DNA from 2 places in the Cellulomonas algicola genome. Region 2 is predicted to be linked to the other one. Evidence: riboswitches for the same ligand, from Rfam matches in the RefSeq annotation. Region 2 holds a riboswitch; the other holds the start of a gene.
The links. A riboswitch is a leader RNA that binds a small molecule or an ion and turns the genes downstream of it on or off. The one in region 2 is predicted to bind S-adenosylmethionine.

Region 1 (3,753 bases), on a different contig from region 2:
ACCACGTCCACACCCGGACCACGACGCCGGGGCGTGCCCGCGCGCCCGAGCTCGCACTGCTGCCGGACCTCCGGACCGTCGACGTCCTCGCGCACGGCCTCGCGCACGGCGTCGCCTCCGACTGGGAGCTCATCGGCCAGGCGGCGCAGGGCGTGCGCGCGCGGGACCTCGTCGACCTGTCGCAGCGCTGCCGTTCGGAGACGATCCGGCAGGCGCGCTGGGCGGACGCGATGCTCAAGGAGTCGGCGACGCAGATCCTCGTGTCCTGACGGCCCGGGACGGAGGTCCGGTCCGTGACGGCGACGGCGGTGGCAGCGTCGGACCATGGGACGTGCAGCGCGCCGGTGGGTCGTGGGCCTCTCCGCGTTCACCCTCGTCGGGGTCGTCGCGGGGGTGCAGGGCTTCCTGTCGGGTGCGTTCGCGCCGCTCGTCGACGACCTCGAGCAGGTGCTGCCCCTCACCGGGCCGGTCGTGCCGGCCGTCGCGCTGGCGGTCCTCGTCGGTGTCCCGCAGACGGTCGTGCTCGTGACCGCGCTGCGACGGACGGCGGACGCGCCCGTCGTCGCGGCGGTGGGCGGCGCGGCGCTGACCGGGTGGGTCGCGGTGCAGCTGCCGCTCGTCGGCTGGACGTCGCCCGTGCAGTGGGCGTTCGCCGCCGTCGGCGTGGTCGAGTGCGTCGCCGGGCTGCGGATGCGCGCGGCGCGGGCGGGGACGGCCGCGGGACCAGCGGGGACGACGACGGGGACGGCCCGTGCGGACCGTCCCCGTCGGGGCTGACCGGCCGAGCCGGTGCAGCGGTCTACTTGAAGGCGTCCTTGACGTCGTCGACGGCGTCCTTCGCCTTGTCACCGGCCTGCTTGACGTTGGCGGACGCCTGGTCCGCCTGGCCCTCGGCCTCGAGGCGCTCGTTGCCGCTCGCGCGGCCGGCGCCCTCCTTGACCTTGCCCTTCGCCTCTTCGGCGGCGTGCTCGATCTTGTCGTCCAGACCCATGGGTCTCTCCTCTCGTGAGGGCTGTCGTGTGCGGGGGAGTCAGACGGCGCGACGCCCTCTGCCGACGAGCCAGCCGATGAGGCTGACGACGAGCAGGATGATGCCGATCCACAGCAGGACCTTCGCGGCCTCGACGGCGACGCCGAGGACGATCATCACCACGCCGGCGATGATGAGGATGAGCCACAGAGCCATCTGACTGCCTCTCTCGACCCGGTGGCCGGGGTTGGCCGCCGGACGTCCACGACCGCGGTTCTCCAGTCGCAACTCCTTCATGGTCGTGCGACCAGGGGCGCGCCGCACGTCGGGCGGGCCTGTGCGAACGGTGGTACGCGGGGTGAGAAGTCCTGCGTCAGACGCCCGCCTGCGCGGTGGGCGGGTCGACGAGGTAGGTGCCGTGCCCCTCGACCACGAGCCCGTCGACGAAGCGCAGGACCTCGTCGACCACGCCGCCCGACTGGTTGCGGTAGCCGAGGACGAGCACGTCGACGCCGGCGTGCACGCGTTCGACGGAGAACCGCAGGTCAGGGACCCGTCGGAGGCCTTCCGTCCAGTAGGCCCGCAGGGCGTCCTTGCCGCGCAGGACCCCCTGCGTCGCGGGCAGGAGCCGGGCGGCGAAGGGCGAGGTGAACACGACGTCGTCCGCGAAGTGGTCCAGGACGGTCTCGACGTCGTGCGCGTTCCAAGCGGCCACCCAGGCGGCGGCGAAGGCGTGCGGCTCGGGTGTGGACATGCCGGGCAGTGTGGCACCGCGACGTGCGCATGGTGGACATCGATGTCCAGCATGCGAGAACGACCGGCGGCGATACTTGACCTATCCAGTCGGGATTTCTAGTGTGCTCGTCACCGGGGTCACCAGACCTCGGGGTCATGAGCTCCAGCACCAAGCCCCGGCTCGCTGGACGGCAACCCTCCCGCGCGGCGGGGTGCCCCGGGTGACGACCAGGCCGTGAGCGCACCGCCCACGGCAACGGCGCGGACGCAGGCCCACGGCCTGCCGTGAGGAGAGAGCGATGAGCGGGCGAGCCCCTGGACGCGCAGCCGTCCTGACGTGTCGCTGTCGCCCCCTGCGCTCCTGTCGCACGCGCTGACACCCGCGCTCGCCGCACCGTCGGTCGGAGCCCGTCGCGCCCCGACCCCGCCGCCCGCTGACGCGGGCGTCTCGTCCCACCCCACCGCCACGTCCCGGCACGGACGCGCCCTCGGCGCGCCCGCAACCGCCGTGCACCCCAGAGACGGACCCGCACCATGACCGTGACCCCCCGCACCCACCTCGGCCTCGACCTCTCCGACGCCGGCGCGCACCCCGAGGCGTGGCGCGCGACCGGCTCCGAGCCGCACCGCCTGTTCGACCCCGAGCGCCTCGGCCAGCTCGTCGCGACCGCGCAGCGCGCCACGCTCGACTACGTCCTGTTCGACGACGCGTTCGCGCTGCACACCAGCCGCAACACGACGCTGCGCGGCCGGCTCGACGCCGCGCTCGTCTCCGCCCGGCTCGCCCCGCGCAGCTCCGGGATCGGGCTCGTCGCGACCGTCGACACCACGCACACCGAGCCGTTCCACGTCGCCAAGGCGATCCAGACGATCGACCACGTGAGCCGCGGTCGCGCCGCCTGGCAGGTCGGCTGGTCCACGACCGACGAGGTCGCCGCCGCGTTCGGCCGCAAGCCCGCGCAGGACGAGGCCGACGCGGTCGCCGAGGCCGACGAGGCCGTCGACGTCGTGCGCAAGCTCTGGGACAGCTGGGAGGACGACGCCGAGATCCGCGACGTCCCGACCGGCCGGTTCGTCGACCGCGAGAAGATCCACCGCATCGACCACGACGGCGTGCGGTTCGCCGTGCGCGGCTCGTCGATCACGCCGCGCTCGCCGCAGGGCCAGCCGCCCGTCGTCGTGCGCGTCGGGTCCTCGTCGTCGTTCGCGCTCGCCGCGCACCGCGCCGACGTCGTGCGCATCCGCCCCGCCGACCGCGGCGACGCCGCGCTCCAGCGCGCCGAGATCCGGGCCGCTGCGGCCGCCGTCGGGCGCGACCCCGACGAGCTCCGCGTGGTGGCCGACCTGTTCGTGGTCCTCGGCGGGACCGAGCACGCCGCCCGCGAGCGGCTCGCGCTGCTCGACGCGCTGACGGCCCCCGGGCGGCGCACGCACGAGGGTGCCGCGCACGTCGGGACCGCGGCGGACCTCGCCGCGACGATCGAGGACTGGACGACGACCGGCGCGGTCGACGGCTTCACGCTGCGGCCCGCCGCGCTGCACACCGACGTCGACGGCATCGCCGACGAGGTCGTGCCGCTGCTGCGCGCAGCGGGCGTGTTCCGTGAGTCCTACCCGGGCACGACGTTCCGCGACACGCTCGGCCTGGCGCGCCCCGTCAGCCGCTACGCGACCGCGATCGCCTGAGCCGCCGACCATGACGAACCGCCCCCGCAAGCAGATCCACCTCGGCGCGCACTTCCCGGGTGTCAACAGCACCACGGTGTGGACCGAGCCCGACTCCGGCAGCCAGATCGACTTCGCGTCGTTCGAGCACCTCGCCCGCAAGGCCGAGGACGCCCGCCTCGACTTCTTCTTCCTCGCCGAGGGCCTGCGCCTGCGCGAGCACAAGGGGGAGATCTTCGACCTCGACGTCGTCGGGCGCCCTGACACGCTGCCCGTGCTCGCCGCGCTCGCGGCCGTCACCGACCGGCTCGGCCTGGTCGGCACCATCAACACGACGTTCAACGAGCCGTGGGAGATCGCCCGGCAGTTCGCGACGCTCGACG
Region 2 (3,753 bases):
GACGGGTGCGGCGAGCTCGACGGGCGGGGGAGCCGCGACAGGGCTGTCCGTGGCGCACCCGGCCACCCCGACGGCGAGCGCGAGCGCGACGGCCGCACCGGCCGCGCGGCGGCTGACGGGGACGGACGTGCGCACGAGGACCTCCGGGGTCGGGATCCCATCGTCCGTCAGCGAGGGTCCGCGCGGCAAAGGCGCGAGCGCCGCGAGGACGCGGACGAGCCCCGCGCGGAGGGGTGCGCGGGGCTCGCCGGTGGCGGTGGGCAGCTCGCCGGGACGCGTCAGATCGCGGTCGCGTCCCCGATCCGGTGGTACGTGCGGTCGTGGTAGACGAGCGGGGCGACCTCGTCGGTCGTGCCGTGCGCGAGCGCGCGAACCGACACCAGGTAGGACCCACCGACGGGTGTGCGCTGCACGACGCGCCCGCGCACCCACGACACGGCGCCCTCGATCACGGGCTCGCCGGTCGGCAACGCGGTCCAGCCGCCTGCGGCGAACCGGTCGATGCCGCTGGTCGCGAACCGGGCGGACACGTCGTCCTGCGCGCCGGACAGGAAGCTGATCGCGAGCGACCGGGCCTGGGAGACGGCGGGCCAGGACGACGACGTCGACGCGAGCGAGAAGGCCAGCAGCGGCGGCGCGGCGGACACGGAGATGACGGACGTCGCGGTGAAGCCGACGAGCCGGTCGCCGTCGGTGAGGGTCACGACCGCGACGCCCGCGGGGTGCCGGCGGAACACCTCCTTGTACGCGTCGGGCGTGAGCTGCTCCTCGTCCTGCTGGACGAGGTCGGCGTCGAGCGCGCGCAGGATCTCGGCGGTCATCGCAGCGCCTCCGCGAGGTCGGCCGCGTCGCGGACGGCGCGGCGCAGCGGTTCGGCGGCCCGGTCGAGCCAGCGGTCGACGACTGCGTCGAGCGCCGCGGGGTCCCGCAGGTCGGCCTCGGTGACGACGAGCGCGCGCGTCGGGACGGTCGCACCGAGCTCGACGAGCAGCGGCCGCAGGTGCACCTCGCCGACGAGCGCGTGCGCGGGCGAGCCGGTGACGACCAGCGGGACCGCGACGACCCCCGCGAGCCCGTCGGGGCCGTACCCGTCGAGGAACGCCTTGAGCAGCCCGGTGTACGACGCCTTGTAGACGGGCGTCGCGACGACGAGGACGCCCGCAGCGGCGACGGTCCGCAGCGCGGCGTCGGCGGCCGGACGCGCGGGCGCGAACAGCTCGCCCGCGACGTCGGCCAGGTCGACGGTCGTCACGCCGGCGGTGGTGGGGCCGGCAGGGTCGGCGCCGAGGTGCGGCAGCAGGCGGCCGGCGACGTGCTCGGCGGTGCTGCGGGTGCGGGAGGCCGGGCGCGGGTTGCCCACGAGGGCGACGACGCTCGGACCGGTCGGGTGGCTCACGGTGCGGCTCCTTCACGTTCACGCTTGCCGCACCGGGTGGTGCGGCCTGGTCATCTCCCGGAGCACCCCGTCGTGGAGGGGTTGCTGACCAGCGAGCCGGGGCTTGCGTGCTGGTGCTCGTGACCTGGCCGCGGTTTCTACCAGCGGTCGCGGCGGCGGCAAGGGGTCGGGGGACGTCTTCTCGATATGCGGACAAGACCAGTCGGGATTTCGCACGGCCGCAGCCCACCGGGGAGGCGTCGCCCGCTCGTCGCCGCCGTGCCACGATCGCCGCATGACGGACGTCGTCGACCCGCACGCGCTCCCCGCGACCGCCGTGACCAACCTGCGCGACCTCGGCGGCCGCCCGACCGCGGACGGCGGGACCGTCGCGCGCGGCGTCGCGTTCCGCTCGGCCGAGCTCACGTCGGACGGCGTCCCCGACGACCCCGTGCTCACCGCGCTCGGTGTGCGCACCGTCGTCGACCTGCGCACCGCCGCCGAGCGCGAGGCCCGGCCCGAGCGGGTGCCCACGGGTGCGCGGCTCGTCGAGCTCGACGTGCTCGCCGACCTCCCCGGGAACGCCGCCGCGCAGGCGGCCACGCTGCTCACCCGTCCCGCGGTGCTGCTCGAGACGCTCGACGGCATGGACGTCGCCGAGCAGATGCGCGCCACCTACCGGCGGCTCGTGTCGTCGCCGGCGGCGCTCGCGGGCTACGCGACGTTCGCGCGCACCGTCATCGACGCGCAGGGCACGCCTGTGCTGTTCCACTGCACGGCGGGCAAGGACCGCACGGGATGGGCCGCGACCGTGCTGCTGCTCGCGGCCGGCGTCGACGAGGACGGCGCGACGGACGAGTTCCTCGCGGTCAACCCGGCGGTCCGGGCGACGTTCGCGCCGCTGCTCGCGCAGCTCGAGGCCGCGGGTGGCGACCCCGCCCTCGTCTCTCCGTTCCTCGAGGTGCGCGAGGACTACCTGCGGGCCGCGCTCGACACCGTCGAGGCCCGGTTCGGGTCGTTCGACGGGTACCTCGCCGACGGGCTCGGGCTCACGCCGCTCGAGGTCGAGGCGCTGCGCCGCACCCTGCGCGCCGACGCCTGACAGCGGGCCGCACCGCGCGGTTCGTCCGGTTGGTCCGTTCGGGTGGTCCGGTATGTCCGATGTTGCCGGGCCTCCCACGTGCGCTGACGATGGAGCGACCGAGCCGACGGAAGGCGGACGCATGCACGAGGACGAGCTGGTCTCCCCGATCCGCAAGGGTGCGCACGACATCGCGCTCGACCGCGAGCGCATGCGTCGCCGTCGCGTGTACCGGCTCGCGGCCGTCGTGCTGGCGGCCGAGGCGTACGTGATCGTGAGCGCGCTGCTGGGCCGCGACCCGCTCCCGTCGCTCCCGGCGGTCGACCCGCTGGTCCTCGTCCCGGTCCTGTTCTTCGGCGCGATGCTGCTCCTGCTCGTCGGCACGCAGGTCGGGTCCGCGCGGTCGCCGCACCTCACCTACCGGCCCGAGCAGGTCGACGTGCGGCTCGACGACGTCATCGGGATCGACCCGGTGAAGGAGGACGTGCGCCGCTCGATCGACCTGTTCCAGACGCACCGCCAGTTCGCCGACCAGATGGGCGGCACCCCGCGGCGCGGCCTGCTGTTCGAGGGGGCGCCGGGCACCGGCAAGACGATGACCGCGAAGGCGATGGCCGCCGAGGCGGGCGTGCCGTTCCTGTTCGTGTCGGCGACGTCGTTCCAGTCGATGTACTACGGCGCCACGGCCCGCAAGATCCGTGCGTACTTCCGGGCGCTGCGCCGCGCGGCCCGCACCGAGGGCGGGGCGATCGGGTTCATCGAGGAGATCGACGCGATCGCGCTGCGCCGCGGCGGGATGCTCGGGGCGTCGTCGTCGCGGACCCTCGTCGGTGCGGCGTCCGCCGGTGCGCCGGGCCTCGTGACGAACGCGATGATGAGCGAGGGCACGGGCGGCGTCGTCAACGAGCTCCTCGTGCAGATGCAGTCGTTCGACGAGCCCACGGGCGGCGACAAGGCGTACAACCGGCTGGTCGCCGCGGTGAACCTGTTCCTCCCCGCGACGCGCCAGATCCGCCAGCGCCGCCCCGGACGCGCACCGATCCTGCTGATCGCGGCGACGAACCGCGCCGACTCGCTCGACCCCGCGCTGCTGCGGCCCGGCCGGTTCGACCGCCGGCTCATGTTCGCCGCGCCCGACGCGCACGGCCGTCGCGCGCTCGTCGACCACTTCCTCGCACGCCGCGCGCACGACGCGGAGCTCGACGACCCGGTCGCCCGCGACCGCGTGGCGGCGTCGACGAACGGCTGGACGCCCGTGATGATCGAGCACCTGCTCGACGAGGCGCTCGTGAACGCC

Region 1: another riboswitch for S-adenosylmethionine. It lies ahead of KOV94_RS13420 (LLM class flavin-dependent oxidoreductase); the one in region 2 lies ahead of KOV94_RS00315 (NADPH-dependent FMN reductase).

The regions. Positions count from the first base shown of each region.
Region 1 covers NZ_JAHKSJ010000017.1:5,556-9,308, forward strand. Annotated here, with positions in the region: gene KOV94_RS13395 (hypothetical protein) at 1-269, shown strand, start outside; gene KOV94_RS13400 (hypothetical protein) at 325-777, shown strand; gene KOV94_RS13405 (CsbD family protein) at 800-991, opposite strand; gene KOV94_RS13410 (DUF4175 domain-containing protein) at 1,031-1,186, opposite strand; gene KOV94_RS13415 (nuclear transport factor 2 family protein) at 1,344-1,724, opposite strand; SAM riboswitch class IV at 1,858-1,971, shown strand; gene KOV94_RS13420 (LLM class flavin-dependent oxidoreductase) at 2,240-3,391, shown strand; gene KOV94_RS13425 (NtaA/DmoA family FMN-dependent monooxygenase) at 3,402-3,753, shown strand, end outside.
Region 2 covers NZ_JAHKSJ010000002.1:54,621-58,373, forward strand. Annotated here, with positions in the region: gene KOV94_RS21080 (L,D-transpeptidase) at 1-135, opposite strand, end outside; gene KOV94_RS00310 (flavin reductase family protein) at 279-821, opposite strand; gene KOV94_RS00315 (NADPH-dependent FMN reductase) at 818-1,396, opposite strand; SAM riboswitch class IV at 1,412-1,521, opposite strand; gene KOV94_RS00320 (tyrosine-protein phosphatase) at 1,671-2,477, shown strand; gene KOV94_RS00325 (AAA family ATPase) at 2,599-3,753, shown strand, end outside.